3 regions of the Nocardioides sp. NPDC059952 genome follow, and region 2 is predicted to be linked to each of the others. Evidence: riboswitches for the same ligand, from Rfam matches in the RefSeq annotation. Region 2 holds a riboswitch; each other region holds the start of a gene.
What was found. A riboswitch is a leader RNA that binds a small molecule or an ion and turns the genes downstream of it on or off. The one in region 2 is predicted to bind cobalamin.
Positions count from the first base shown of each region.

Region 1: linked by a shared signal. The riboswitch ahead of ACFV9G_RS24330 (FecCD family ABC transporter permease) and the one ahead of ACFV9G_RS29090 (ABC transporter substrate-binding protein) in region 2 are both predicted to bind cobalamin.
Region 3: linked by a shared signal. The riboswitch ahead of ACFV9G_RS21355 (nitrite reductase) and the one ahead of ACFV9G_RS29090 (ABC transporter substrate-binding protein) in region 2 are both predicted to bind cobalamin.

Region 1 is NZ_JBHWLY010000072.1:260-8,393, reverse strand. It holds gene ACFV9G_RS24340 (ABC transporter substrate-binding protein) at 1-525, opposite strand, end outside; gene ACFV9G_RS24335 (ABC transporter ATP-binding protein) at 522-1,370, opposite strand; gene ACFV9G_RS24330 (FecCD family ABC transporter permease) at 1,367-2,371, opposite strand; cobalamin riboswitch at 2,482-2,670, opposite strand; cobalamin riboswitch at 2,755-2,973, shown strand; gene ACFV9G_RS24325 (ribonucleotide-diphosphate reductase subunit beta) at 3,100-4,098, shown strand; gene ACFV9G_RS24320 (ribonucleotide reductase N-terminal alpha domain-containing protein) at 4,113-5,810, shown strand; gene ACFV9G_RS24315 (hypothetical protein) at 5,830-5,958, shown strand; gene ACFV9G_RS24310 ((2Fe-2S) ferredoxin domain-containing protein) at 5,955-6,314, shown strand; gene ACFV9G_RS24305 (cobalamin biosynthesis protein) at 6,302-7,228, opposite strand; partial or broken gene cobC (Rv2231c family pyridoxal phosphate-dependent protein CobC) at 7,225-8,134, opposite strand, start outside.
Region 2 is NZ_JBHWLY010000121.1:183-8,935, forward strand. It holds gene ACFV9G_RS29075 (peptidoglycan-binding protein) at 1-413, shown strand, start outside; gene ACFV9G_RS29080 (ABC transporter ATP-binding protein) at 572-1,333, opposite strand; gene ACFV9G_RS29085 (FecCD family ABC transporter permease) at 1,413-2,558, opposite strand; gene ACFV9G_RS29090 (ABC transporter substrate-binding protein) at 2,555-3,592, opposite strand; cobalamin riboswitch at 3,646-3,833, opposite strand; gene ACFV9G_RS29095 (NAD(P)H-dependent oxidoreductase) at 3,857-4,555, opposite strand; gene ACFV9G_RS29100 (sugar ABC transporter ATP-binding protein) at 4,734-6,260, shown strand; gene ACFV9G_RS29105 (ABC transporter permease) at 6,257-7,300, shown strand; gene ACFV9G_RS29110 (ABC transporter permease) at 7,377-8,450, shown strand; gene rhaS (rhamnose ABC transporter substrate-binding protein) at 8,456-8,753, shown strand, end outside.
Region 3 is NZ_JBHWLY010000054.1:6,387-18,485, forward strand. It holds gene cobM (precorrin-4 C(11)-methyltransferase) at 1-716, opposite strand, end outside; gene cobJ (precorrin-3B C(17)-methyltransferase) at 713-2,263, opposite strand; gene ACFV9G_RS21350 (precorrin-8X methylmutase) at 2,260-2,928, opposite strand; partial or broken gene ACFV9G_RS21355 (nitrite reductase) at 3,559-3,747, opposite strand; cobalamin riboswitch at 3,803-4,008, opposite strand; gene ACFV9G_RS21360 (ABC transporter substrate-binding protein) at 4,111-5,277, shown strand; gene ACFV9G_RS21365 (ion transporter) at 5,263-6,087, opposite strand; gene ACFV9G_RS21370 (sulfite exporter TauE/SafE family protein) at 6,129-6,923, opposite strand; gene ACFV9G_RS21375 (enolase C-terminal domain-like protein) at 6,952-8,289, opposite strand; gene ACFV9G_RS21380 (aldehyde dehydrogenase (NADP(+))) at 8,286-9,779, opposite strand; gene kdgD (5-dehydro-4-deoxyglucarate dehydratase) at 9,823-10,737, opposite strand; gene ACFV9G_RS21390 (DUF222 domain-containing protein) at 11,259-12,099, shown strand, end outside.

The DNA of each region.
Region 1 (8,134 bases), on a different contig from region 2:
CGTGCCGCGGTCGCCGTCCTCCTGCCGGCAGGACTCACTGAGCAGGTAGGTCTCGATGCCGTGCTCCTCCACGGTCTCGGGCACCAGGTTGCGTGACTCGCTGAAGCCGTAGTTCCAGCCCGCGAACATCAGCTGCGGCTCGAGCGCCAGGACGGTCTCCAGGGTCGGCTGTTCGTCCCCGACGACCTTCAGCTCCCCGACCCGGTCCTTCGGGTAGGCCAGCTCGAGCAGCTCCTGGTCCCGGGCGATGCCGGTGACCGCGACGAGGTTCTCCCGGGCACCGACGGCCAGGGCGATGGAGATGATCCCGCCGTCGTACGCGTAGAGCTCGGTGACCGGCTCGTCGACGGTCACCTTCTCGCCACAGTTCTCGACGGTGATCGCGCCGTCGTTCTCCTGGGCCGCGGTGCCGACGCTGGTCTTCTCCGCCGCACCGCAGGAGGTGAGGATCGTCGAGCCGAGTGCCAGCGCGGCCAGGCAGGCGAGGCCGCCGCGACGTACGGGGATGGTCGGGAGAGAGGTCATGCCGAGTGGTCCTTCCGGGGGTGGATGAGCAGATGGGGCTGGTCCAGGTGCGGGTGGGGCACCTGGACGGAGCCGACGCCGAAGTGGAGATCGACGCGGATGGTGTCGAGCACCTCGGCCGGCGGCCCGTGGGCGACGACGGTCGCCGGGCCGCTGTCGGGATCGCTGCCCCGCGGCCGGCCGAGAACCGCCAGCTGGTCGAAGGAACGCAGCGCCAGGTCGAGGTCGTGGATCGTCGCGACCAGGGTCTCGGCCCGGTCGGCGACCGTCCGCAGCAGCCGCAGCTGCCAGGCGACGTCGAGATGGTTCGTGGGCTCGTCCAGGAGCATCACCGGGCTCTCCTGGGCGAGGCCGCGGGCGAGCACCGCCCGGCGCCGCTCGCCGCCGGAGAGGCGGTCGCAGGGGTCGTCGATACGGTCGGCCAGGCCGACGGCATCGAGCGCGGCCCGGACGATCTCGCGCTCCTGCCGTCCGCCTCGCGACCACGGCCGGGTGCGCGGCACCCGGCCCAGCGCCACCATCTCGCCGACGAGCAGCTCGGCCGAGGCGACCTCCTCCTGGGGGACGTACGCAAGCCGGCGGGCGCGTTCGCGCGAGCCGATCCGGGAGATCTCCTGGAGCCGACCGGAGTCGTCGGCGAGCTGGGCCTGCCCCGTGCTCGGCCGCAGTACGCCGGCCAGGATGCGCAGCAGCGTCGACTTCCCCACCCCGTTCACGCCCACGATCCCGAGGCTGGTCCCCGCAGGTACGTCGAGGTCGACATCGCGCAGCACCTCACGCTCGCCCAAACGGGCCCCGACCCCGCGCAGCCGCAGCACCGGCCCCGCGCCGCCGCGCCCACTCATCGAGCACCGCCGAACCGGTAGCGGCTCCGGCCCATCAGCAGCAGGAAGAGCGGTGCACCGACGACGCCGGTGACCACCCCCAGCGGGATCTCCTGCGGTCGGGCCACCATCCGCGCGAGCACGTCGACCCACAGCAGGAAGAGCCCGCCGCCCAGCGCCGCGACCGGGAGCACCACCCGGTGCCGGGCCCCGACGAGCAGCCTGGCGGCGTGCGGCACGATCAGGCCGACGAACCCGATCCCGCCGCTCACCGCGACCAGCACCCCGACCAGCACCGAGAGGCCGACGAACAGGGTGCCGCGCAGCGCCGCGACGTTGACGCCGAGCGCTGCCGCGGTCTCCGGCCCGGCGGCGAGCGCGTCCAGCCACCGGTGCAGCGCCAGCATCCCGGCGGCAAGCACGAGACCGACGACCGCAGGCACCCACAGCTTCTCCCAGCTGGCGCCGCCGACGCTGCCGAGCATCCAGAACATCACCGAGTTCGCGGCCCGCGGGTCGTCGCTGGCGAAGACCAGGAAGGAGGCGATCGCGGAGAGCCCCGAGGAGAGCACCACCCCGGAGAGCACCAGCCGGATCGGGGTCAGTCCGCCCTGCGCGGTCGCCACCAGCCAGACCAGCAGCGCTGCCCCGATCGCCCCGAGCAGGGCACCGGTCGAGACCGCGTAGATCCCGAAGCCGACCAGGGCGCCGGTGGTGATCGCCGCCGTCGCCCCCACGGCTGCACCGGAGCTGATGCCGAGCAGGAACGGGTCGGCCAGCGGGTTGCGTACCAGGGTCTGCATGCCGGCGCCGGCGACGGCCAGCCCGGCGCCCACGACGAGCGCCATCAGCGCGCGCGGCAGCCGCAGCTCCCACACGATCACGTCCCATCTCCCGGTGGCCTCCCCCTCGAGCCGGTCGGTGACCGTGGCGACGACCTCGGTCAGCGGGATGTGCTCGGAGCCGAACGCCAGGGACGCCACCACGCTCAGCGCCGAGGCGAGCAGCAACCCGGCCACCAGCGGTAGGAACGGGACGCGTCGCCTCCCGGCACGAGCACGGGCGCGATCACGGGCACGGTCTTCCACGGCGGTCGGCCTCTCAGGTCCTCTGGACCCTGGTCGCGAGGGCCGTGACGTACATCTGAGCCGACAGGTTTTCGGACTCGGGTTCACCCGGCGAGGCCGCCTTCCCAGGGACTCGTCCCCAGTGGCTTCTCAGCATCGCCGTCGCCCTCACCGCTGCGCGCCAGTCCCGGATTCACACCGGAGTTCCCTGGCATCCGTCAGGATGCGTTCGACTCGGCGCCGAGGCTAGCACGGGTCGTCGAACCGGTGCCGGGGATGTTTCCGACGACACGGCGAAGCACAAGATCTAGGAAGTTGCATTGGTGTAATTCCCGCATATAGTGGTCCTCGCAGCTGGTTCTCCTTCCTCGGCGACGGGGCGGGAGAGGCAAGAGGGAACCCGGTGTGAGTCCGGGACTGCCCCGCAGCGGTGAGTGGGAACGACCGCCGTCACGAAGCACTGGGAGCAAGCCATGCCCCTGGGAAGCGACGGCCACTAGGACCGAGCACGATGACGCCCACGAGTCCGAAGACCTGCCAGTGCCCACCTCATGGTGGGGTCCGCGACCTCGAGGGAAGGTCAGGGGATCGAGCGCGTACGACGCCGTCCTCTCCTGCCCCGGCACGGATGCACGAGACATCCAGCGGGCCGCGGGGCTCGCCTGAACAAGGGGGCATGGGGCTTGATCGACACCGAGGGTCTACCGATCCGCACGGAGAAGTCGGCGTACGTCTTCGACTATCCGATGGCCGAGGACCTGGCCAAGAAGCAGCGGAGCATCTTCTGGACGGCCGAGGAGATCCCGGTCGAGAACGACAAGCAGGACTTCCTGGTCAACATGACCGACGCCGAGCAGGCCGCGGTCAAGACGACGCTGAAGCTGTTCACCATCTACGAGCTGATCCTCGGCGGCGAGGTGTGGGGCGACCGGCTCTTCCACTCCTTCCCGCGGCCTGAGGTCCAGATGATGACCAACGCCTTCTCGTTCGCCGAGCTGAACATGCACGCGCCGTTCTACGCCAAGCTCAACAAGACCCTGATGATCGACACCGAGGAGTTCTACGACTCCTACAAGAACGACCCGGTGCTGGCCGAGCGGATCGCCTTCGTGTGGGACGCGATCGCCGACGAGGACCTGCTCTACGCGCTGAGCGTCTTCACGCTGATGGAGAACTGCGTCCTCTACTCCAACTTCGCCTTCCTCAAGCACTTCCAGTCCGGCGGGAAGAACCTGCTGCAGAACGTGATCAGCGGCATCAACTTCTCCGCCCGCGACGAGAACCTGCACGCCACCGGCGGCGCCTGGCTGTTCAACACCACCCTGGACGAGTACGCCGCCACCGTCCCGGCCGACAAGTTCGAGGCCGAGCGCTCCGACCTGTTCGAGCGCGTCCGCGGCGTCGCCGAGCACCTCTACGCCCACGAGGCCCGGATCGTCGAGATGCTCTTCGCCCACGGGCCCATCACCGGCATCGACCAGGCCGACCTGGAGGCCTTCGTGAAGTCCCGGGTCGACATGACGCTGGAGAACATGCGGATGGAGCCGCTGTTCAGGGTCGAGGACAACCCGATCGCCGAGTGGTTCTACAGCGGCATCAACGGCACCCAGTTCCACGACTTCTTCCAGGTCACCGGCAACGAATACAACCGCAACATCGGCGAGACGGAGTTCAGCTTCTAATGAGTAACAGCCTGATGAGTGACAACAGCTGGGAAGCACTCTCTGCCGAGCGCAAGGCGCTGCAGGCTTCGGGCACCGTGCCCGCCTTCATGACCACCGCGGGCTACGCGATGTTCAAGGCCAAGTACACCGTGGCCGACCAGAGCGTCCGGGAGCGCTACGAGACCATCGCGGCCACCGCCGGCGACCTCGCCGACGAGATGTACCCCCGCGAGGACGGCGTCTCCTGGCAGGAGCCGTTCTTCGAGGCGATCTGGAACGGCTGGCTCTCGCCGTCGACGCCGGTGCTCTCCAACCTGGGCACCGACCGCGGCCTGCCGGTCTCGTGCGAGGGCTCCTACGTGGAGGACTCGGTGTGGGGCTTCTACGAGACCCTCAAGGAGGCCGCGATCCTGTCGCAGAACGGGTTCGGCACCTCGGCGTACCTCGGCGACGTCCGGCCCCGGGGCGCGAAGTTCTCAGACAACGGCAAGGCCAACGGCGTGGTCCCGGTCTTCTGCAACTTCGTGGAGATGACCAACCAGATCAGCCAGGGCGCCACCCGGCGCGGCTCCTGGGCGGGCTACCTGCCGGTGGACCACCCGGACTTCTACGAGCTCGCCGACCTGATCTTCCGCGAGCCGGCCAACAAGAACATCGGCTGGATCTTCAGCCAGGCGTTCATCGACCGGATGCTGGCCGGCGACAAGGACGCGCTCGAGCGCTACCAGCGGGTGCTGAAGATCCGGGTGGTGCTCGGCAAGGGCTACATCTGGAAGGTCGACACCGTCAACGCGGCCCAGACCGAGTCCTACAAGGCCAACGGGCTGGAGAACAAGGCCTCCAACCTGTGCTCGGAGATCACCCTCTTCTCCGACGAGGACCACTCCTACACCTGCGTGCTCTCCTCACTGAACCTCTCGACCTATGACGAGTGGAAGGACCAGGACACGGCGTACGTCGCGACCGTCTTCCTGGACGCGGTCGCCGAGGCGTTCCTGCGCAAGGCCCGCACGATCCGTGGTCTGGAGCGGGCCGTGCGCTACACCGAGAAGGCCCGCAGCCTGGGGCTCGGCGTGATGGGCTACCACGACTACCTGCAGAATCAGCGGGTGCCGTTCGAGTCCGACAAGGCGGCGGCGCTCAACAAGGACATCTTCGAGCACATCTCCGCGCGTGCCGACGCCGCGTCGCGGTGGATGGGCGCGGCCGCGGGCATCCCGGAGTGGTGCGTCGGGCGACGCAACTCCCACCTGATGGCGATCGCGCCGACGATGAGCACCGCGGTGATCGTCGGCGGCACCAGCCAGGGCATCGAGCCGTACGTCGCCAACGTCTGGAACCAGACCACCTCGGCCGGTGAGATGCCGCGAGCCAACCAGAACCTCGTCGAGGTGATGAAGGAGCGCGGCGTCTACGACCAGGAGCACATCTCCGACATCATCGACAACGGCGGTTCCGTGCAGCACGTCACCTGGCTCGACGAGCACGAGAAGGACGTCTTCAAGACCGGCTACGAGATCGACCAGGAGATCCTGCTCGCCCGGGCCTCGGACCGCCAGGCCTACATCGATCAGTCGCAGTCGCTGAACCTGTTCTTCCAGGCCGACGCGACACCTCAATACATCAGCAAGATCCACAAGCTCGCGCTGCTCGACCCGAACATCAAGAGCCTGTACTACCTGCGCTCGCGGGCCGGGATCCAGGCCAGCAAGCAGAACCGCACCAACTGACCCAGTTCGACGGAGAGGCATGAGCATGAACGAGAACCCGACCACCGAGGCCACCGACGCCATCGACGACCTGACCTGGGACGACTGGAGCGACGCCGCGGTCTGTGCGATCGAGAACGGCCCGGACTGCGAGGCCTGCGAAGGATGAGCGACCCGGCCCTCGGGCGGCCGACGCTGACCGTATGCCGCGGTTGCTGCTGCGGGTCCGAGCGGAAGTCGCCCGGGGTGGACCACGCGGCCGTGCTCACGACGCTGAACGCGGCGGCCGGGGAGTCGGCGACGGTACGCGTCGCCGACTGCCTCGGCCCGTGTGAGCGCGCCGATGTCGTGGTCGTCGGCCCCTCACCCGAGGGCCGGCAGCGCGGGGCGCGGCCGGTCTGGGTCGCCCGGGCCGGGTCGACCCGGGTCGCTGACGCCCTGGCCGAGTGGACCCGCGCCGGCGGGCCGGGCATCGCCGTTGCTCCGCCCGCGGTCCTGGCGCGGGCCTTCCGTCACGGGCGCTGAACGATGACGGCGTACGCCGCCGCGACCAGGGCCGCGCCGATGCCGACCCTGCGGGCCAGCGTGGTGGCACTGACGACGTCGGCGGGGGCGGCGTCGCGGCCGTCGCCCATCACCGCGCGGTGCTCGATCCGGTTGCCGTAATAGCGGTTCGTACCGCCGAGACGGATGTCGAGGGCGCCGGCGAAGGACGCCTCGACGACGCCGGCGTTCGGGCTCGGGTGCTGCGCGGCGTCGCGGCGCCAGGCCGTCCACGCCTGCTTCGCGCGCGAGGGCGCGGCGGCCAGGGTGAGCAGGCCGGAGAGCCGGGAGCCGGGCAGGTTGAGCAGGTCGTCGAGGCGGGCGCTGGCCCAGCCGAAGTGCTCGTAGCGGTCGTTGTGGTGCCCGACCATCGCGTCCAGGGTGTTGGCGGCTCGGTAGCCGAGCAGGCCGGGTACGCCCGCGACGGCACCCCACACCAGGGGCGCGACCACCGCGTCGGAGGTGTTCTCGGCGACGCTCTCGACGACGGCCCGGGAGACCTCGGAGGCGTCGAGCTCGTCGGTGTCGCGGCCGACGAGGTGGGTCAGCCGCTGCCGCGCGGCGGGGAGGTCACCGCGGTCGAGATGTTCGTGGACGGCGAGGGCCTCGCGCTCCAGCGAGCGGCCGCCCAGGACCGCCCAGGTGGCTGCCGCGGTCACCAGGGTCTTCCCGGCCCGGCCGGGAGCGAGCCGCTCCGCGGCGGCGCCGAGGGCGACCGCTCCGCCGACCAGGGTCGCGGTGTGGAGCACGCCGCGGGCCCGGTCGTCGGCGTACCACGTCTGTTCGGCCCGCATCGCGACCATGCCGAACCCGGCGACCGGGTGGTAGCGCCGTGGGTCGCCCAGCAGGCGGTCGAGCGCGAAGCCGGCGAGGATCCCGATCGCCCGCGGGCTCACCCTGCTCCCCTGGTCTTCCGCAGGGCGGCCAGGAGCTGGTCGGTCGGCTCCTGCGGGCGCACCGCGATCCGCACCCAGTCCGGGCCGAGCCCGGGGAAGGTGTCGGCGCGGCGTACGGCGATGCCCCGCTCGCGCAGGGCCTCACGGACCCCGGCGCCAGGGCGGGCCAGGACGAAGGAGGCGGTCGAGGCGACGTACTCGATCTCCTGGTCACGCAGGCCGGCCTCGAGGTGGCTGCGCCAGGCTGTGATCCGCTCGGCGCGCTCGCGGGCCTCGGCGCTCGCCCGCTCGGTCGCGCAGGCGAGCATCGCGGCGGCGGCGGTGGCCGAGACCGACCACGGGGTGCGTACCGCCTCCAGGTCGCTGATCGCGGTGGCGTCGCCGACGACGTAGCCCGCGCGGACCCCCGGGATCGACCAGTGCTTGGTGAGGCTGCGGATCACCAGCAGGCCCTCGGCGTGCTCGCCGGTGAGCGTCTCGGGCTCGCCGGGGACCGCGTCCATGAAGGCCTCGTCGACCACGACCAGCCGACCGGGTCGGAGGAGGGCGCGGAGGATCTCGGCGGGATGGAGTACGCCGGTGGGGTTGGTCGGGTTGCCGACGACGACCAGGTCCGCGTCCTCGGGCACCGCGGCCGGGTCGAGGGTGAACCCGTCCTCGTGGCGGAGGCGCACCTCGGTGACTCGGTGGCCCGCCTGCTCCAGCGCCGCGTGGGGCTCGGTGAACTGCGGGTGGACGACGACCGGTTTCCGCCACGTCCTGGCTCGCGCGACCAGCGTGAACGCCTCCGCCGCCCCCGCCGTCGGAAGGACCTCGTCGCGGTCGCGCCCGTGGTGCTTCGCCAGCGCCGCGCGCGCCGGCTCCTCGTCGGGATAGGCGGTCGACGCCAGCGACTCGTGGAGCGCC
Region 2 (8,753 bases):
TCGGTGCGAGCGTCGTCGTCAGCTCGCCGCCGGCATCAGCTGCGGGCGTGTGCAACGGCAGCGCGAGCGGGTGGGTGTATCACAACTACAACTACCGGATGGCGATGGTGTACGACTCGAACAGCGCGAACACGCCGCTGTGCTACCTGAACCCGGGTCATACGGGCAACGCCGTCAAGACCCTGCAGCGGGCCCTGAATCAGTGCTACGGGCGCAACCTGGACGTCGACGGGATCTACGGCGACGCGACCAAGGCGGCGGTGAAGGTGGCCCAGGGGCGTCACGGGCTCAAGCAGGACGGCCTGTTCGGCCCGAACACCAGCAAGGCCATGACCTGGCCATGGAACGACGACATCAGGTACCGCGGCTGCGAGACGCGCGCGGCCGCGAGCTTCCAGTGGGTCTGGGTCTGAAGGTGAACGCCGTCACGTGGTTGCAGAGCAACCGCTTCGGCTTCACCGGAAGTGACGTGGACGGGGTGTTCGGCCCGGCCAGCGATCGTAAGATGCGGTACCCGTTCGATTACGGCTGCGCTCGGATTCCTTACTGAGTCGCTTCGACCGGCTGATCGTCACACCGGGCCGAGGAAACGGATGACGACGCCTTCGTCGTGATGCACCCGGGCGCGGACTCCGTAGACCTCGGCGATGAGGGCCTCGGTGAGCACCTGCGCGGGCGCCCCGCCGGCGACGACGCGGCCTTCGGAGAGCACGAAGACCTGGTCGCAGTAGGTGGCGGCGAGGTTGAGGTCGTGCAGTGCGACCAGGCAGGTCGTGGGCATCCGGCGGACCAGTGCGAGCAGGGCCAGCTGGTGGCGTACGTCGAGGTGGTTCGTCGGCTCGTCCAGGAGCAGGATCTCGGGCTCCTGGGCGAGCGCCCGAGCGATCTGCGTACGCTGCCGCTCGCCGCCCGACAGGGTCGAGAAGCGCTGGTCGAGGCGGTCGGCGATGCCGGCGTGGGTGGCCGCCTCCACGATGACGGCGCGGTCGTGGGCGCTGTCGGGCGCCCAGGCCGGGCGGTGCGGGATCCGGCCGAGCGCGACGACGTCGCGTACCCGTAGGTCCTGGCTGGTCGCCGGCTCCTGCTCGACGACCGCGAGCCGTCGCGCCAGCCGGCGCCGGGACATGCCGGCGAGCGGGCTGCCGTCGAGCAGCACGTCCCCGGAGTCCGCGGGCCGCAGCCCCGCCAGGATGCGGATCAGCGAGGACTTCCCGGAACCGTTGGGCCCGAGCAGCCCGACGGTGACGCCGTCCTCGACCTGGAGGGAGACGTCGTCGACGACGAGGCGCCCACGGGGAGCCCATCGGACCCGCCCTGCCTCGAGCGCCGTCATCGGGCCGCCTCCGTAGCGCAAGCGCCAGAATACGGACGCGACCCGATGACAGGCTGACGGGTCGCTCGCTGACGCTCGCTCATCGGCGGGCCCTCATCAGCACCAGGGCGAAGGCGGGCACCCCGACCAGCGCGGTCGCCACCCCGACCGGGAGCTCCTCGGGGTCGATCACGGTCCGGGCCGCGGTGTCGACCCAGATCAGGAAGATCGCGCCGAGCAGCGCGGTCGCCGGGAGCAGCAGCCGGTGTCCGGGGCCGACCAGTGCGCGTGCCAGGTGCGGCAGCACCAGCCCGACGAAGCCGATCGCGCCCGAGGTGGACACGATGACGGCCGTCATCAGCGCCGTCAGCACCAGGAGCACCGCCCGGATCCGGCCGACGTCGACTCCGAGGGAGGCCGCCGCGTCGTTGCCGAAGGCGAACGCGTCCAGCCAGCCGGCGCCCGCGACGCAGCAGAGCAGCCCGCCGAGCACGATCACCCCGCAGACCAGGACGTCGGTCCAGCTCGCCGAGGAGAGCGACCCGAGCAGCCAGAACAGCACCCCGCGCGTCTGCTCGGCGTCGGCCGCGGTGAACACGATGAACGAGGTGAGCGCCGAGAAGAGCTGGGTGGCGGCGATGCCGGCCAGGACCAGCCGGTCGGTGGTGCCGCCGGCGAGCGAGGCCAGCAGCAGCACGAGTGCGAACGAGACGAGCGCTCCCGCGAACGCCCCGGTGGAGAGCCCGATCGCGCCCGATCCGACGCCCAGCACGACGATCGAGACCGCGCCGGTCGAGGCTCCTGAGGAGATGCCGAGCACGAACGGGTCGGCGAGCGGGTTGCGCAGCAGCGACTGCAGGATCACCCCGCAGATCGCCAGTCCCGCTCCGCATATCCCCGCCAGCAGCGTACGTGGCAGCCGCAGGTCCCACACGATGCTCTGCTGGAGCAGGGTGAGGCCGGAAGAGCCGAGGCCGACCCGGTCAGCCACGACCCGGTAGACGTCGGTGACGCTCAGGTCGGATGGCCCGACGGTGATCGCCCCCGCGACCGAGGCCAGCACCACCAAGGGCGCGACCAGCAGGACGCCGGTGACCCCGATCGCCGAGGCGTCACGTCCGTCGGCCGAGACGTCGCCCGCGTCGGTCGAGATGTCACGTACGTCGGCCGAGACGTCATCGCCGTGCCAAGTCGGCCGACCGGGGTGACGCTTCGGCTGATCGGAGCCCGGCGTACGCAGTCTCATAGGCCGAGGTCGGCGAGCTGCTCGGCGACGTTCTCGACGGCGTAGACGGTGCGGATCGACGGGTTGAGCTCGGCGCCGGAGAGAGTCACGAAGCGGTCGTTCTTCACCGCCTCCATCTGCGACGTGACCGGGTTGGTCTTCAGGTAGTCGATCTTCGCGCGGGCGGTCTCGGCGGTCTGGCTCTTGCGGGTCAGGTCGCCGAGGACGATGACGTCGGGGTTGCGCTCGGCGACGGTCTCCCAGTTGATCTGCGGCCATTCGTCGGTGGTGTCGTCGAAGACGTTCTCCACGCCGAGGGTGCGCCCGATGATCCCGGGGCCGCCGCAGCAGCCGGCCAGGTAGGGCGACTCCGAGTTGGCGAACCAGTACATCGCGCTGACGTCTCCGGCCGGTGCCTCGCTCTCGGCGTTCTCGAGCCGCCGGGACAGGTCGGCGACGAGCTCCTCGCCCCGCTCGGGGACGCCGAAGATCCGCGCCAGGTCGGTGATCTCGCCGAGGATGGTCTCGATCTCGAGGGCGTCGTGGCGGGTGCCGTCGTCGTCGCCCTCGTTGTCCTTGAGGCACTCGGCGGGGGAGAGGTAGGAGCCCACGCCGAGCTTCTCCAGGTTCTCGGGTGTGGTCACCCCGCCCTCGCCCAGAGTGCTGGCGAAGGAGGCCGTGACGAAGTCCGGCTCGGTCTCCAGGACGCGCTCGTAGGAGGGCGCGTTCTCGGCCAGCCGAGGCACGTCCTCGTTGGCCGCGGCCAGCGAGTCGAGCACCGGGTCGGTCCAGGTCGCGGAGCCGACGACACGGTCGGCCAGGCCGAGCGAGAGCAGGATCTCCGTGGAGCCCTGGTTGAGCGAGACGACACGCTCGGGAGGTGCATCGAGGGTCATCTCGCGGCCGCAGTTGGTCAGGGTGATCGGGAAGCCGGCGGTGCCGGCGGCCGCCTGCTGTGTCCCGGAGGGCTGGTCGGCGGCGCAGCCGGCCAGCGTCGAGCCGAGCACCAGAACGGTGCTCGCGGTGAGAGTTCGGATGGTGCGGGAGGGGTGCACGTCGGTCCTCGAGCGGGTCGCGGGCTGGTGCGCGTCGCCCGTGCTGACCGGCAGCGGTGTGCTGCAGGGCCAGCAGGTCTTCGGACTCGGGATCGACCGGCGCGAGACGCCTTCCCAGGCCCGAGGGCCCAGTGGCACAGTGTCCCGTCCGTCACCCACACCGCTGCGCGTCAGTCCCGGACTCTCACCGGGTTCCCGTGCCGGGACTACGTCCCGAGCGGCTGGCCAGAAGACCGTAGCAGGCGACTCCGCCCGCGCGGGGCCTCAGCCCTCGCGATGGGCGCTCAGCCCGTCCTCCCCGGGCGCGACCGAGTCGTGGAGCCTGATCGTGTGGTCGTAGTGCTCCTCGGCCATCGGCCGGTAGTCGATCCGCGGCTCCCTCATCACGCCCTCGAGACGTACGGTCAGGTCGGCCTCGATCCGAGCCATGAGCTGCGGGTTCATGGTGTCGGCGTCGGTGATCAGGTGCGGCCGCAGCGGGTCCATCCCGGTGTACCAGAACGTGCCGTGCAGCAGGGGCCACAGGACGTCCTCGATGTCGCCGCTGATCCCACGCGGACCGAGGGTCGCGGCCCGGTCGCCGGCGGTGACGACGGTCAGCGCGCGCTTGCCGACCAGGCCGCCCTTACCGTACTTGAGCGGCTTGCCGGTCTCCGGATCCGGTACGTCGAAGGCGAACCCCGACTCGAAGACGCGGTCGATCCAGCCCTTGAGGATGGCCGGCACCGAATACCACCACAGCGGGAACTGCACGACCAGCAGATCGGCCTCCCGCAGCCGGTCCTGGTGGTGGCGTACGTCAGCCTCGCCGCGCTCCACCAGAAGTGGATTGAAACCTTCTCGATAGAGGTCGATCTCATCGACGCTCCAGCCGTCCGCGCCGAGGGCGTTCATGCCGACCTCACGCAGCCGTCCGTTGAGTGATGCCGAGTGCGGATGTGCCCATACCCAGAGTGCGTGCATAGGGCTCTGAACGCCGTCTGACGCGGTGGGATTCCCGCCTGGAGACAGGCCGGCGCCGACACGGTCTGATGACAAAGTCCGGATCTCGCTCAAATTAGCGGCCTCAGAGTGTTGACGTATGTGATTGCCATCACTAGCGTAAACCAGGCTTGAAACCTTTCAATTCGAGGAGCTGCCCATGCCGGACACACCCGCCGCACTGGAGCTGCGGGACGTGGCCAAGTCGTTCGGCCCCGTACGCGCCCTCCGGTCCGGAAGCCTCCGGGTCGAGGCCGGATCCATCCACGCGCTCGTGGGGGAGAACGGAGCCGGGAAGTCGACCCTGGTCAAGATCGTCGCCGGGCTCTACCGTCGTGACGCCGGCGACTACCTGCTCGCCGGGGAGCAGGTCGACTTCCGCAACACCGCCGACGCCAAGCAGGCCGGGGTCGCGGTCATCTACCAGGAGCCGACCCTCTTCCCCGACCTCTCCGTCACCGAGAACATCTTCATGGGGCGCCAGCCGACCAACCGCTGGGGCAAGATCGACCGCGCCGCGATGCGCACCGAGGTCGTCGAGCTCTTCGCCCGGCTCGGCGTCCCGATCGAGCCCGACCGGCCGACCGAAGGCCTCTCCATCGCCGACCAGCAGCTGATCGAGATCGCCAAGGCGCTCTCGCTCGACGCCAAGGTCTTGATCATGGACGAGCCGACCGCTGCCCTCTCGGGCAACGAGGTCGACCGGCTGATGACCGTGGCGCGCACGCTGCGCGACCAGGGCTGCGCCGTCGTCTTCATCTCGCACCGCTTCGACGAGGTGTTCGCGCTGTGCGACACGATCACCGTGATGCGCGACGGCGCCTACATCTCCACCGACCCCATCTCCGAGGTCACCGAGGACGAGATCGTCCAGCGGCTCGTGGGACGCGAGGTCTCCGACCTCTACCCCAAGCTCGAGGCCACGGTCGGCAAGCCACTGCTCGAGGTCACGGGCCTCACCCGCACGGGACTGTTCCAGGACATCAGCCTGACCGTCCGCGAAGGTGAGATCGTCGGCCTGGCGGGCCTCGTCGGTGCCGGGCGCAGCGAGGTCGCGCAGGCGATCTTCGGCGTCGACCCCTACGAGAGCGGCGAGGTCGTCCTCGACGGACGCCCGGTCCCGCCGGGTGACCCGAGGCGGGCGATCGAGATGGGTCTGGCGTTCGTCCCCGAGGACCGTCGTCAGCACGGTCTCGTCCTGGACGCACCGATCTCGCGCAACATCACGCTGCCGATGAGTGGCCGGCTCGCTCGCACCGGGCTGATCAGCAGCGGTATCGAGAACCGCTCGGCCGCCGACTGGGCCGCCCGGCTCGAGGTCAAGGCCGCGACGCTCGACACCCTGGCCGGCACCCTCTCGGGCGGCAACCAGCAGAAGGTCGTCCTGGCCAAGTGGCTCTCGACCCGGCCGAAGGTGCTGATCATCGACGAGCCCACCCGGGGCATCGACGTCGGCACCAAGTCCGAGGTCCACCGGCTGCTCTCGTCCCTGGCCCAGGAGGGGCTCGGGATCCTGATGATCTCCTCCGAGCTCCCCGAGGTGCTCGGCATGGCCGACCGGGTGATCGTTCTCAGCGAGGGCCACCAGACGGCCGAGCTGAGCCGCGAGGAGGCGACCCCCGAGGCCGTCATGCGCGCGGCGACGGCCCACCACTCCGCCACCCTGAACATCAGCGAGGCATCATGACCACCACGCTCGACGCGCCCGCTCCGGCCGCGCCGCAGCCACGCCACCGAGCAGCCAACCGGCTGACCTGGCTTCTCAAGCAGCGCGAGACCGGCATCGCCATCGCCTTCATCCTCCTGCTCGTGGTGACCACTGCGGTCAACCCCAACTTCCTGTTCAGCACGGACGGCTGGCGCGACCTCACCCTGACCCCCGCGATCCTCGTCTGCCTGGCGATCGGCCAGGCGATGGTGATCATCACCCGCAACGTCGACCTCAGCGTCGGCTCGACGCTGGGCCTCACCGCCTACCTCGCCGGCCGGCTCTTCCTCGACACCGGGCTCCCGGTGATCGTGGTCGTCCTGATCGCCGTCGCCGCGGGCGCCGTGCTCGGCCTGGTCAACGGGGCGCTGGTCGCCTTCGCCAAGGTGCCGGCGCTGGTCATCACCCTCGGCACGCTCTACGTCTACCGCGGGATCATGCTCGAGTGGGCCGGCAGCGACCGGATCAACGCCTCCGACATCCCGCCCGGGCTGCTCGACTTCGGCACCGGGTCGTTCCTGTTCATCCCCAACCTCGCCTGGATCTCGTTCGCGCTGCTGGCCGTCGTGATCTACCTGATGCGTTCCACGCGCGCCGGCCGCGAGTTCTACGCGATCGGCTCCGACCCCGACGCCGCCACGCTCTACGGGCTGCGCGACAAGCGCCGGGTCCTGCAGGCGTTCGCCACTTCGGGTGCGCTCGCCGGCCTCGCCGGGATCCTGTACGTCTCCCGCTACGGCACCATCAGCTCCGGTGTCGGCCAGGGCATCGAGCTCGAGGCGGTCGGCGCCGCGGTCGTCGGCGGTGTGGCCATCTTCGGTGGCAGCGGCACCGTCCTCGGGGCGGCGCTGGGGGCGTACCTCCTCACCACCATCAACCGGGCGCTCCCGGTCCTGGGCATCCCCGACTTCTGGCAGCAGGCCGTGGTCGGCGCGCTGATCATCGGCGCGATCGTCCTGGACCGCTACTTCGCGCGCCGTCAGCACGACAAGCTCCTCGCAGAGAGGGAAGAATCATGAGTGAGCGCCAGCGAACGGCAACAAGCCTCAGGCCGCCACGTCCGTACGCTTCGTTCCCCTCGACGGAGGTGGCGGCATGAGCCTCCTTGCCTCTGAGAAGGCGCCGACGAGGACGTACGCCGCCCACGCCAAGCCGTGGTGGCAGCGCACCCTGATGACCAGGGACACGGCGATCATCGCCCTGCTCGTCGTCGTGTGGACGTACGCCTCGATCGCGATCCTCAACTTCTCCGACCCGATCACGGTCTACTTCCTGGTCCTCGACATCGCGCCGATCCTGCTCATCGCGCTGCCGATGACGCTGATCATCATCACGGGCGAGATCGACCTGTCGGTGGCCAGCGTCGTCGGACTCTCCAGCGTCCTGTTCGGGGTGCTGCACCGCGAGGGCCTGCCGATGGTCGCCGCGATGGTGCTCGCCCTGCTCGCCTGCGCGGTCGCGGGAGCGCTCAACGGCGTGCTCGTCACCCGCTACGGGCTGCCGTCGCTGGCCGTCACGATCGGCACCATGGCGCTCTTCCGCGGCATCGCGGTCGGAGCGCTCGGCACCACCGCGATCACCGACTGGCCCGACTCCTGGCAAGACCTCGTCCAGGCCCGGATCGGCGACTCCCAGATCCCGCTGATGACGATCCCGCTGGTCGTCCTGATCCTGATCTTCGCCGTGGTCCTGCACTTCACCCCCTTCGGGCGCGGCATCTTCGCGGCCGGTCTCAGCAAGGACGCGGCCCGCTTCTCCGGCGTCAACGTCGACCGTACGAAGCTGATCCTGTTCACGCTCAGCGGGCTGGTCTCGGGGTTGGCGGGCATCTACTTCACGCTGCGCTACGGCAGCGCGCGGGGCGACAACGCCACCGGTATGGAGCTCCAGGTCATCGCGGCGGTGCTGCTCGGCGGGGTGTCCATCTTCGGTGGCCGGGGTGCGATCCCCGGCGTCATCGCCGGCGTCGTCCTGATCGGGACGATCGGCAGCGCGCTCCGCCTCGACGGGACCAGCGCCAACCTCATCCAGATCATCACCGGCGTACTTCTCATCGCAGCAGTCATCGCGGCCAGCGTTCTCGGCTGGACCGGCCGCATCGTCGGCACCTATCGCCGGCAACACAGCTCGGACGAACCATCCTCTAAGAACTCAAAGAAATCGGAGTGAGAGACATGACCAGCAAGTTCCGACGCGCAGGCAGTGCCGTCGCCATCGTTGCGGCCCTCGGCCTCGCCCTGTCCGCCTGTGGCGGCGGTAGCGACAGCGGTAGCGATGGAGAGGGTGGCGGCGACACCAGCAGCATCACCTTCATCCCGAAGAACCTCGGCAACCCCTACTTTGATGCCTCCGACACCGGCGGCCAGAAGGCCGCCGAGGAGATCGGGACCACGTGGAAGCAGGTCGGCCCGACCGAGTCGACCCCCGACTCCCAGGTCAGCTTCATCAACACCGCGACCCAGCAGCGCGCCG
Region 3 (12,099 bases), on a different contig from region 2:
TCGCCCCCGTCGCGGGCCAGCGCGGGCCCGGCGAGGATCACAGCGGCCTGTCGCAGGCCGGCCTCCTCGACGGCGTCGCCGATCGTGGAGACCGTCCCGCGCAGGACCAGCTCGTCGGGCTGGCTGGCACGGTAGACGACCACGACCGGGCACTCGGGGCCGTAGTAGGGCAACAGCTCGGCCATCAGCTCGCGGGTGCGCCGGATCGCGAGGTGGAGCACGAGCGTGGCGCCGGTCGCGGCGTACGCGGCCAGGGACTCCCCCTCCGGCATGGCCGTCGACCGGGCCTGGGTCCGGGTGAGGACGACCGACTGCGCCACCAGCGGGACGGTCAGCTCCCGTCCCACGAGCGCTGCTGCCGCCGCGTAGGCGGGCACGCCCGGCGTGACGTCCCAGGGCACCCCGGCGGCATCGAGCCGCCGGGTCTGCTCCGCGACCGCCGAGTAGACCGACGGGTCGCCGGAGACGAGGCGTACGACCTGCTTGCCGCCCCGATGGGCGGCGACGATCTCGCCGACGATCTGGTCCAGATCGAGCTTCTGGGTGTCGACCAGCACGGCCGCGGGGCTGCAGTGTCCCAGCACCTCAGGGTCGAGGTAGGTGCCGGGATAGAGCACCACGTCGGCGGCCGCGAGCATCCTCGTCGCGCGCACGGTGAGCAGGTCAGCGGCGCCTGGACCGGCGCCGACGAAGTGGACGGCCTGCTGGCCGGTCACCGCACGTACCTCGGCGTCCAGACCTGCCCGGCCTCGGTGACCCGGGTCGAGCTCGCGCCTACGATGACCAGGCACTTCATGTCGATCGAGGCCGGATCCAGCTCGCCGAGAGTGGTCACGGTCAGCGACTCCTCGGCCCGCCCGACGTCGCGCCCGACTACGACCACGGTGTCCGGCTTGCGCTGCTCGAGGAGTACGTCGCGAGCCAGCCCGATCTGCTCGGTGCGCGAGCGCGAGGCCGGGTTGTAGATGGCCAGCACGAGGTCGGCGGCCGCGACCGCGCGCAGCCGGTCCTCGACGACGGACCACGGCTTGAGCCGGTCGGAGAGGGACATCACCGCGAAGTCGGCCCCGACCGGGGCGCCCGCCCGCGCGGCCACCGCCTGGACGGCGCTGACCCCGGGCAGCACCCGGACGCGTACGCCGGCGTAGGCCGGATCCTCGGCAGCCTCGAACACGGCTGACGCCATCCCGAAGACACCGGCGTCACCGCCAGAGACCACGGCGACCCGCTCCCCCGCGACCGCCAGGTCCAGCGCGTGCCGGGCCCGGTCGACCTCGACGGTGTTGCCCGACGCATGCCGCCGCAGGCCTTCGCGTTGCGGCACCCGGTTGACGTACGGCGCGTAGCCGACGACATGGCCGACCTCGGCCAGCGCCGAGCTGGCCTCGGGGGTCAGCCAGCCGTCGGGGCCCGGCCCGAGCCCGACGACCAGGACCTCCCCGCCGGTCGAGCCCGTCGAGACGCCCCCGCGCGCCGCCTCGACAGGCTCGACCGCGGGTAGCTCTTGCCGCAGCCGCGCCGCGGCAGGTGCGGGAGCCGTGTCTCCCGGCACCACGATGAGGGAGAAGTACGGCACGGAGGACGGGTCGACGTCGGCCACCGGAAGCCAGCGCTCCTCGGGCTGCGAGGCACGCTCGACGTACCAGGCACCCTCGAGCCGCCCGGCAGCCGCGAGCGCGGAACGAACCGCGGGGAAGGTCCGGCCGAGCTTCATGATGATCGCCGCCTCGGTGTCGGCCAGTCGACGGGCGAGCTCGGGCTCGGGCAGCGTTCCCGGCAGGACCGTGAGCACGTCGGTCTGGCGCACCAGCGGGGTGGAGACCGCGGCGGTGGCGGCTGCGAAGGCAGGGATCCCGGGGACCACAGAGGTCTGGTAGATCTCCTTGAACCGGTCGTGGAGATACATCGAGGAGCCGTAGAAGAGCGGGTCGCCCTCGGCGAGCAGGACGACGTCGCGGCCGGCGTCGAGGTGAGCGGAGAGCCGGACCGCGCAGGACTCGTAGAACTCGGCCATCGCCCCGACATAGCCGCCCGGGTGCGAGGTGGTCCCGGTGGTGACCGGGTAGCGCAGCTCCTCCTCGATCGCCTCCGCTGGGATCAGGGACGACGCGATCCGGCGGGCGTGGGACTGCTTGCGCACCCCGGCGTGGTAGGCGACCACGGATGCCGCGCCGACGATCCGGGCGGCCTTGAGGGTGATCAGCTCGGGGTCGCCCGGGCCGATCCCGACGACGGTGAAGCTCCCACGGATCGGAGTGCTCATTCCTGCTCCTGGGCGAGTGCGTTGAGGGCGGAGGAGGTCATCGCGGAGCCGCCACGGCGACCCCGGACGGTGACGAAGGGGATGTCGATCCCGTGATCGGCGGCGAACGAGGCGAGCGCCTCCTTGGACTCGGCCGCGCCGATGAAGCCGACCGGACAGCCGACGATCGCGGCCGGCCGCGGGCCGCCGTCGAGGATCATCTCGAGCAGATGGAAGAGCGCCGTCGGGGCGTTGCCGATGGCGACCACCGCACCCTCGAGGTAGGGCTCCCACAGGGACAGCGCGGCGGCGGTGCGGGTCGTCCTCCACATCCGGGCCAGCTCCGGGACCCGGTCGTCACCGAGCATGCAGAGCACCTCGTTCTCGCGCGGGAGCCGGCTGCGCGTGACCCCGGTCGCGACCATCGTCGCGTCGCACAGGATCGGCGCCCCGGCCTCCAAGGCACCCCGCGCGGCTTTCACCAGGCCGGGGTGGATGTCCAGATCGGCGGCGAGGTCGACCTGCCCGCTGCCGTGGATCATCCGCACCGCGAGCCGCTCGGCGTCGGCCGGGACCGCGGAGAGGTCGGCCTCGCGCCGGATGGTCGCGAAGGAGTCGACGTAGATCGCCGGACCCTGGTCGATGTAGTCGTAGCGCCGGGTCGGACGGACCTGCGGTGAGGGCACGAGTACGCCGCGCCACGGCGTCACCACGAGCGATGGCGCCCGCTCGGCCAGCGCCGTGACCGCCGCCCGGTCCAGCGTCCCCTCGGCAAAGCCGACGTGCTCGCCGCCGGGCACCTCACCGAAGCCGAGCTCCGTGGCCGGCGCCGGCACCCGGGCGTCGGCCGCGACCGGCTCGACCATCGGTGCGTCGAGCTCGGCGACATGCCAGGGCGCGGACGGCCCCTCGCCGCGTACGTCCAGGAAGCGGGCAGCGAGCGAGACCAACCGGTAGGCGGCCTCGGCGAGCGGCACGACCGGCCCCCACGAGCCACCGACCCGGAGCTGACCCTCAGCCGCGGAGAGCGCCACCACGCCCAGGTCGCACTCCCGCGAGACCAGGTCGCCGCGGCCGTCGTCGAGCACGAAGAGGAACCGCCCCGGCAGCGCGGCCAGACGGGGCGAGGCGCACAGCAGCCGGTCCAGCGACGCCGCGACGCCGCGCAGGTCGGCCCGTCCGCCGGCGAGCCCGGTCTGCGGGGAGACCATCACGTTGCGTACGAGCTCATGGGTCTGCGCCGGCACCAGACCGGTCGCCTTCAGGGCGGTGAGTACCTCACCCGGGAGCGCGCCGTCGACGGAGGGCAGGCCGCGCACCTGCAGGTTGGCGCGGCCGGTGAGATGGATTCGTCCGTCGCCGTAGGTCTCCGCCACGGAGATCAGCGAGAGCAGCGCGGCGGAGGAGACGGACCCGCCGATCAGGCGCAGCCGCACCAGCAGGCCGTCCTCGGCCGCCCACGGACGACCGACTCCGGGGCACCGGTCGGTTCGGACTCGCGACATCAGGACACCTGCTCTGCGTCATGTGCCCTTGCGCGGGGCACGTGGTGACCTGGCGGCGGATGCCGCCAGAGCCAGCAGGTCTTCGGACTCGGAATCGATCGGAGCGGAGCGCCTTCCCGGAGCCAGGCTCCAGTGACTGCCCTCCTCGGAAGGAGTGCGTGCCCCGCCCGTCATCCTCACCGCTGCGCGTCAGTCCCGGACTTTCACCGGGTTCCCTGACCCCATCAGGCATGGAGTACGACTGGCAGGGCGAGACTACCCACTTGCGGACACGGCACCGAATTGCTCGCCCTCCGGCCGCCGGTTGTGCCAGGGTTCGCCTACTCGGAACCTCCCGGCGCCACCCCACAGATGGAGTCCCCCGTGACAGGCTCGGTTCATCGGCAGCTGCTCGTTCTCGCGCCCATCTCGGCGCTCGCACTCAGCCTGACGGCCTGCGCCACGACCTCGGAGTCGACGGTCTCGATCGGTCTGGTGGTGCCGACCTCCGGCGTCCACAAGTCGATCGGCACCGACATGTCCCGGGGCTTCGACCTCTACCTCGATCAGCACGGCGGGAAGCTCGGCGGCCGGCTGATCGACGTCGTCGAGGCCGACGAGGGCGACCGGACCGAGATCGGCGTCGCCGCGGTGACCAGGCTGATCCAGGACGACGAGGTCCAGGCGGTCGTCGGGGTGGTGAGCTCGGAGACGGCGCTGGCGGCCAAGGACGTGGCGATCAACAGCGAGACGCCGCTGATCGTGACCGGCGCCGGTGCCGACGGGTTCGCCGACGGGTCCGACTACCTGTGGCGTACGTCCTCGACCAACACGGACCTGGGCAGCGCGCTCGGGAAGGCGGTCGCCCAGGGAACCGACCGGGGCTCGGCGTACGTCATCGGCTCCGACGACGCAACCGGTCATGAGTTCTCCGACAGCTTCATGATCGCCCTCGAGGCGTCCGGCAGCACCGTGGCGGGTCAGAGCTACACCCCGGCGGGGGTGACCGAGGAGTGGTCGGGGCTCTTCGACAAGGTGGAGGAGTCGGGCGCGGACGCGATCTTCGCCGCCTATGCCGGGAAGGAGGCGGAGGCGTTCGTGACGCAGTACCGCGAGTCGGGTCTGGCCAAGCGAATCCGGCTCTACGGCCCGGGGTTCCTCACCGAGGGCGACGTGCTGTCCGCGCTGGGCGGCGCGGCATCCGGCGTGCGGACCGCGCTGCACTACAGCGACACGATGGACTCGCTGATGAACGACGCCTTCGTGAAGGACTACCGCAAGGCGTACGACGCCACCCCGACGGTCTACTCGGTGCAGGCCTACGACGCCGCGGCCGCGCTCGACAAGGCGCTCGGCCTCTCCGATGACGTCAACCGCAACGAGATCGCCGACTCCCTCGGGTCGGTCGGCACCATCGTCAGCCCCCGCGGGAACTGGTCCTTCGACCCCAACCACAACCCCGACCAGCCCTACTTCCTGCGGGTGGTCAGGGGCACTGCCGACGGCCCCCGCAACGTGGTCCTGCAGGAGATCACCTCACCGGGCAGCTGACTCCGACCGCAGCTCGGCCCGGGTCGCGGCCAGCTCCTCGCGTACGGCGGTGAGGTCCTCGCGCATCGAGGTGAGGACGGCCATCATCTCGGCGTCGGACTCCTCCTCGTGCTCGGCGAGGGTCTCGACGCTCTCCATGCCGGAGACGACCACGGCGAGGAAGAGATTGAGGACCGCGAAGGTCATCACCAGGATGAAGACGACGAAGAAGATCCAGGCGGAGGGGTCCTCGGCCATCACCTCGCGGGCGATGTCGGGCCAGGCCTCCCCGGTCATGGTCTGGAACAGCGTGAACGCACTGGTGCCGAGGTCGCCGAAGTACTCCGGAGCGATCGAGCCGTAGAGGTTGGTCGAGATGACCACCGCGACGTACATCATCAGCCCCAGCAGCCCAGCGACCGCGCCCATCCCCGGCACCGCTTTGATCAGGCCGTCGACGACGCGACGCATGGACGGGACCGAGTTGACCAGGCGCAGCACGCGCAGGATCCGCAGCGCCCGCAGCACCGACATCGGTCCGGTCGCTGGCACCAGCGCGATCGCGACGATCACGGTGTCGAAGATGTTCCACGGGTCGAGGAAGAACCTGGGGCCGTACGCCACCAGCCGCAGCACCAGCTCGACGACGAAGACCCCGAGGAGCACGCTGTCGAGCAGCGCCAGCTCGTGGGCGAGATGTTCGGGGACCATCGTCTCCACGCCGAGGACCACCGCGTTGAGGATGATCACCCCGATGATCACCTTCTGAAAGGTGTCGTCATCGACCAGCGCGCGGATCCGCCCGCGCACCGAGATGTCTTCCGAACCCATGTTCGCTTCGTCCTCCTGTGACCCGTGACAGCGGCCGGAGCCTAGCTGGTCGCCAGGTGGACGGCGAGGCCGAGGCCGGCGAGACCGACCAGCCAGCGCAGCGGGCGCTCGGGGGCGACCCGGACGATCGCCGGCCCCAGGAAGCCGCCGATCACGGCACCCGCTCCGAGGGCGATCGCGGCCGGCCAGCTCACTGGAGCGAAGAAGACGTACGCGATCGCGGCAGTGCCGTTGGCCACGCCGGTGGCGACGTTCTTGACCGCGTTGGTGATCGCGAGGGCCTCGGTGCGCTCGAGCACGAGGACGGCCAGCGCGATGATCCCGACGCCGGCGCCGAAGTAGCCGCCGTAGATGCCGAGCACGAACACGATGACGCCCCAGCCGAACCCGCGGGCCAGGGTACGTCGCTCCTCGACACCTGCCGGGGACGCCTGCCGTGGTGGCCGCGCGGCTGCGCGGGCCGCGGCCCAGGCCCGGATCCGGTCGCGGAGCAGCAGGAGCACCGCCCCGGCGCCGACGAGCCAGGGCACCACCGTCTCGAACGCCTCGGCCGGCGTGGTGAGCAGAAGAGCAGCGCCGACTGCTCCGCCGAGGAAGGAGGCCAGGGCCAGCCAGGCGATCCTTCTGCCCTGGCCGCGCAGCTCGCGCCGCGACCCTGCGATGGTGCCGCCGGTGACGCCGAACATGGCCACCGTGTTGGTGACGTTGGCGACGACCGGCGGCAGCCCCGCGGCCAGCAGGGAGGGGTAGCTGACCAGCGAGGCCAGACCGGCCACCGAACCGGTCAGGCCCGCGCCGACGCCGGCGAGCAGGAGCCAGGCGAGCTCGGCGCTCACCGGGCCGACACTCGCGCTGCCTCCGCGCTCACCGGACCAGGCACGGGCGCTTGGGGTCGAACGTCCACCCCGGCACCAGGTACTGCATGGCGACGCCGTCGTCACGTACGCCGAGCCCGTGCTCGAGGTAGAGCTCGTGCGCGGCCGCGACCCGGTCGTGGTCGAGCCGGATCCCGAGCCCGGGCGCGTCCGGGACCGCGACTGCACCGTCGCGGATCTCCAGCGGAGACTCGGTCAGACCCTGGCCGTCCTGCCAGATCCAGTGGGTGTCCAGCGCGGTGATCTCCCCCGGCGCGGCGGCGCCGACGTGGGTGAACATGGCCAGTGAGACGTCGAAGTGGTTGTTGGAGTGGGAACCCCAGGTCAGCCCGAAGTCGTGGCACATCTGGGCGACGCGGACGGAGCCGGACATGGTCCAGAAGTGCGGGTCTGCGAGAGGGATGTCGACGGCGTTGGTGCGGATCGCGTGGGACATCTGGCGCCAGTCGGTGGCGATCATGTTGGTCGCGGTACGCAGCCCGGTGGCGCGCTTGAACTCGGCCATGATCTCGCGCCCCGAGTAGCCGCCCTCGGCGCCGCAGGGGTCCTCGGCGTACGCGAGCACGTCGTCCTTGCCCTCGAGGAGCCGGACCGCGTCGGCGAGCAGCCAGCCACCGTTGGGGTCGAGGGTGATCCGGGCGTCGGGGAACCGCTCATGGAGCGCGGTCACCGCAGCGACCTCCTCCTCACCGGCGAGGACACCGCCCTTGAGCTTGAAGTCGGCGAAGCCGTAGCGGGCCTGAGCGGCCTCGGCGAGACGTACGACGGCCTCGGGGGTCAGCGCGACCTCCCTGCGGACGCGGTCCCACTCGTCGGCGGCGTCCGGCTCCCGCAGGTAGGGCAGGTCGGTCTTGTCGGGGTCACCGACGTAGAAGAGGTAGCCGAGCATCGGCACGCTCTCGCGCTGCTGGCCGTCGCCGAGCAGCTCGGCGACCGGAACGCCCTGGGCCTGACCTGCGAGATCGAGGAGCGCGGACTCCAGCGCGGTGACGGCGTGGACGGTCGTACGCAGGTCGAAGGTCTGGGCCCCGCGACCGCCGGCGTCGCGGTCGGCGAAGCGCTCCGCGACCTGCCGCAGCAGGGTGCGGTAGCGGGTGACCGGTTGCCCCACGAGCAGCTCGGCAGCCTCCTCGATGGTGCGGCGGATCGGCTCGCCGCCCGGGACCTCGCCGACGCCCTCGCGGCCCTCGGAGTCGGTGAGGATCGCGATGTTGCGGGTGAAGAACGGCGCGTGTGCGCCGCTGAGGTTGAGCAGCATCGAGTCGTGGCCCGCAACCGGGACGACCTCGACCTTCCCAATGGTGGGCACAGTGGTGGTGAGGCTCATGGCAGCTGCAGCTCGCCGTCGACGCGGCGGGCGAGGTGCCACGGGTTGTCGTCGCGTACGGCCTCCGGGAGGAGGGCGGCAGGTACGTCCTGGTAGGCGACAGGGCGCTGGAAGCGCTCGATCGCGAGGCTGCCGACCGAGGTGGTGCGGGAGTCGGAGGTGGCCGGGAACGGGCCGCCGTGGACCATCGCGTGGCCCACCTCGACGCCCGTGGGCCAGCCGTTGAAGAGGATCCGTCCGGCCTTGACCTCGAGCGCGGAGACGACCTGCGCCGCCGCCTCGTTGTCGGCTTCGGTGGCGTGGACGGTCGCGGTGAGCTGGCCCTCGAGAGAGGCCAGGCTGGGCAGCAGGTCCTCGACGGAGTCGAAGCGGACGACGACGCCGGAGGCACCGAAGACCTCGTCGGTCACGCCGGCGAGGCGGGCGGCCTCGACGATCTGGGGCGCGGGGGCGTCGGTCTCCCCGGCGGTGCCCTCGCCGACGACGGTCACGCCGTCGGTGGCGCGGAGGGCGGCGGTGCCCTTCTCGTAGGCGGCGGCGATGCCGGAGGTCAGCATGGTCGCGCCGATGGCCTCGGCGGTGGCCCGGCCGGCGGCGGCCAGGAAGGCGTCCCCCGCCTCGCTCTTCGGGAGGAAGAGCAGGCCGGGGTTGGTGCAGAACTGGCCGGAGCCGAGGGTCAGCGAGCCGACGTAGGCGGCGGCGAGCGCATCTGTGTCGCCCTCGAGAGCCCCGGGAAGGATGACGACCGGGTTGATCGAGGACATCTCGGCGTAGACCGGGATCGGTTCGGGCCGGGCCGCCGCAGCCGCGGCGATCGCCAGCCCGCCGCCGCGGGAGCCGGTGAAGCCGACGGCCTTGATCCGCGGGTCGACCACGAGGGCCTGGCCGAGCTCGATGCCGCCCTTGAAGTCGGTGTCGAGGAGGAAGGAGAAGGTGCCGGCGTGCAGCCCGGCCTTCTCGACCGCGCGGGTGATGGCCTGCGCGACCAGGTAACCGGTGAGCGGGTGCGCCGGGTGGCCCTTGACCACCACGGGGCAGCCCGCGGCCAGCGCCGAGGCGGTGTCGCCGCCGGCGGTGGAGAAGGCGAGCGGGAAGTTGCTGGCACCGAAGACCGCCACCGGACCCAGCGCGATCTGGCGCTGGCGGATGTCGGCCCGCGGGAGCGGGGTCCGGTCCGGGAGCGCCGGGTCGATGCGTACGCCCAGGTGGTCGCCGCGTCGCACGACGCCGGCAAACATCCGGAGCTGACCGGTCGTGCGGCCGACCTCGCCGCTGATCCGGCCCTCGGGCAGGTGCGACTCGGCGACGGCGGCCTCGACGATCTCGGCCCGGGCCCCCTCGATCTCGGCGGCGACGGCTTCGAGGAAGTCCGCCCGGGCTTCGGGGGAGGTGGCGCGGTAGCCGGCGAAGGCCTCCGCCGCGGCGCTGGTGGCCGCGGTGACGTCAGGCTGCTCGGAGTCGGCTCCGGCGATGATCGAGCGGTAGGTCATGGTCCCTTTCCTATCGGGTCGGTCTCTGCTGGTCTCGGGCCGGTCAGGAGATCCGGGCGATCAGGTCGCGCAGCTCGGCGACCTCGTCCTCGCGCAGGTCGGTCAGCGGCGGGCGGACCGGGCCGGCGGGTCGGCCGATCGCGGCCAGACCGGCCTTGACGATCGACACGGCGTAGCCGGCCGTACGGTCCCGGATGTCGAGGTAGGGGATCACGAACTCGTTGAGACGACGGTAGACCTCGTCGCGGTCCTGGGCGCGTACGGCATCGTAGAACTCGATCGCCCACTGCGGCGCGAAGTTGAACAGCGCCGAGGAGTAGGTGCTCACGCCGAGCTGGAGCAGCGGCAGCGCGAACGTCTCCGCCGTCGGCAGGCCGCCGATGTAGATGAGCCGGTCGCCGACCCGGGCGTAGGTGCGGGTCATCTGCTCGATGTTGCCGATGCCGTCCTTGAAGCCGATCAGCGTGGGGTTGCGCTCGGCCAGCTGTGCCACGGCCTCGTCGCGCAGCACCGCGTTGGCGCGGCTGTAGACGATGACGCCGAGGCCGGTCGCCTCGCAGACCCGGCTCGCGTGCTCGACCAGACCCGCCTGGCCCGCCTCGGTGAGGTAGGGCGGCATCAGCAGGATCCCGTCGGCGCCCGCGGCCTCGGCCGCCTTCGCCTGCGCCACCGCGTTGGCGGTGCTGCCCGTCGCCGGCGCCAGCACCGGCACCGCTCCGGCGACCTCGCCGACCGCGGCGCGTACGACCTGGTCGGTCTCCTCCGGGTTCAGCGAGAAGCCCTCGCCCGTCCCGCCTGCGGCGAAGAGGCCAGCGACCGGGAACTCGGCCTGCCAGCTCAGGTGCTTGCGGTAGCCCTCTTCGTCGAACTGGAGGTCCTCGGTGAAATGGGTGACCGGGAACGAGAGGAGCCCACTCTTGAGCTGGGCGGCCAGGTCGGTCGGGCTGTACTCGGTCACGAGTCACGTCCTTCAGGTGTTGGTGATGCGGGTGGTGACCATCACGTTATGAACGTTCGATGATGCTTGTCCAAGCCCGAATTTGAATCTAGTGATGCTTTGGGGGCATCACATTTGGAGGTACGTGGGGTTGGTCTACATCTGTCTCGGACTCTGTCTCGGGGTGGTCGGGGCCGCCGACCCTTTCTCTGAGGGTCTTCTCGACGGACCCCGGAGTAAAGGACGGCCTGCGGCCGCCGGCTTCGCCGGCCGCTATCGCGGTCCTTGACACCGGGGCCCGTCGAGAAAATATTTGGCTGGCTATCGGGGCGGCGGCCCGGGTGTGGCGCAGCGGAATCCTGCTGGGGAGGTGGGGCTTGTGGGGGTGGACGGGTGGCCCTTCGGGCCACTTACCATCCACAGGAGCGATGCCGTTCGCTCACCGCGAAACTGGCTTTTGACCTGCACCTATGGGTGGTTAGATATCCATTCGAAGCGTAGAATCAGAAACATCACGACACACCTCTAAGGGAGGGTATGCGATGAGTCTCGGCCGCGACATCGACCACTGGGGCACCAACCCCGGCGACGCGATCGACGCCGCCCTGCAGGCCATCGAGACTGCCCTCCACGACCTCCTCTCGAGTGACCCCGCGTATTGGCGCACCGGGCAGAAGAAGGACCTGCTGGAACGGTTGGAGAAGCTCCAGGCCCAACAGGCCGCGTTAAAGCTCCGGGTCCTGGCCACGGCCGGCGATATCGCCGAGGAGACCGGCGCCAAGGACGCCTCCGGGTGGCTGCGGACCGAGCTCCTCGTCGACAAGACCATCGGATGCGCCCAGGTGAAACTCGCCACCGCGGTCGCCAAGTACGACCTGGTCGCAGCCGGGCTGGCTGAGGGTGTGGTATCCCAGGACAAGGCCCGGGTGATCACGAAGGCGCTCGACGCCATCGAGACCGACCCGGCCGCCAGCGTCGAGCACCTGAGTCTCGCCGAGAAGCTCCTGGTCGACTACGCCACCCGGTTGACGGCCAACGAGCTGAAGATCGTCGGGAAACGGATCCTGGCCGAGATCGACCCAGCCCGGTTCGAGGAAGCCGAGGCGAAGGCGCTGCAGCGCGAGGAGGACCACGCCCAACGGCGCACGTTCTATTCCTCGCACGACAACGGTGACGGCACCGTCGACATCCACGCCCGGGTCTCTCGTGCGGTCGGGGTCCGACTGCGGACCATGCTCGACTCCCTGGCCCAGCCCCGGAAGTGGTCCGCCGAGGACAAGGGCCGCAAAAGCCCCCTACGACCGCCTCCTCGGCCAGGCCTTCGCCCGCGTGGTCGAGACCTACGACGTCGACCAGCTGCCCCGCCACGGCGGTCACGCCACC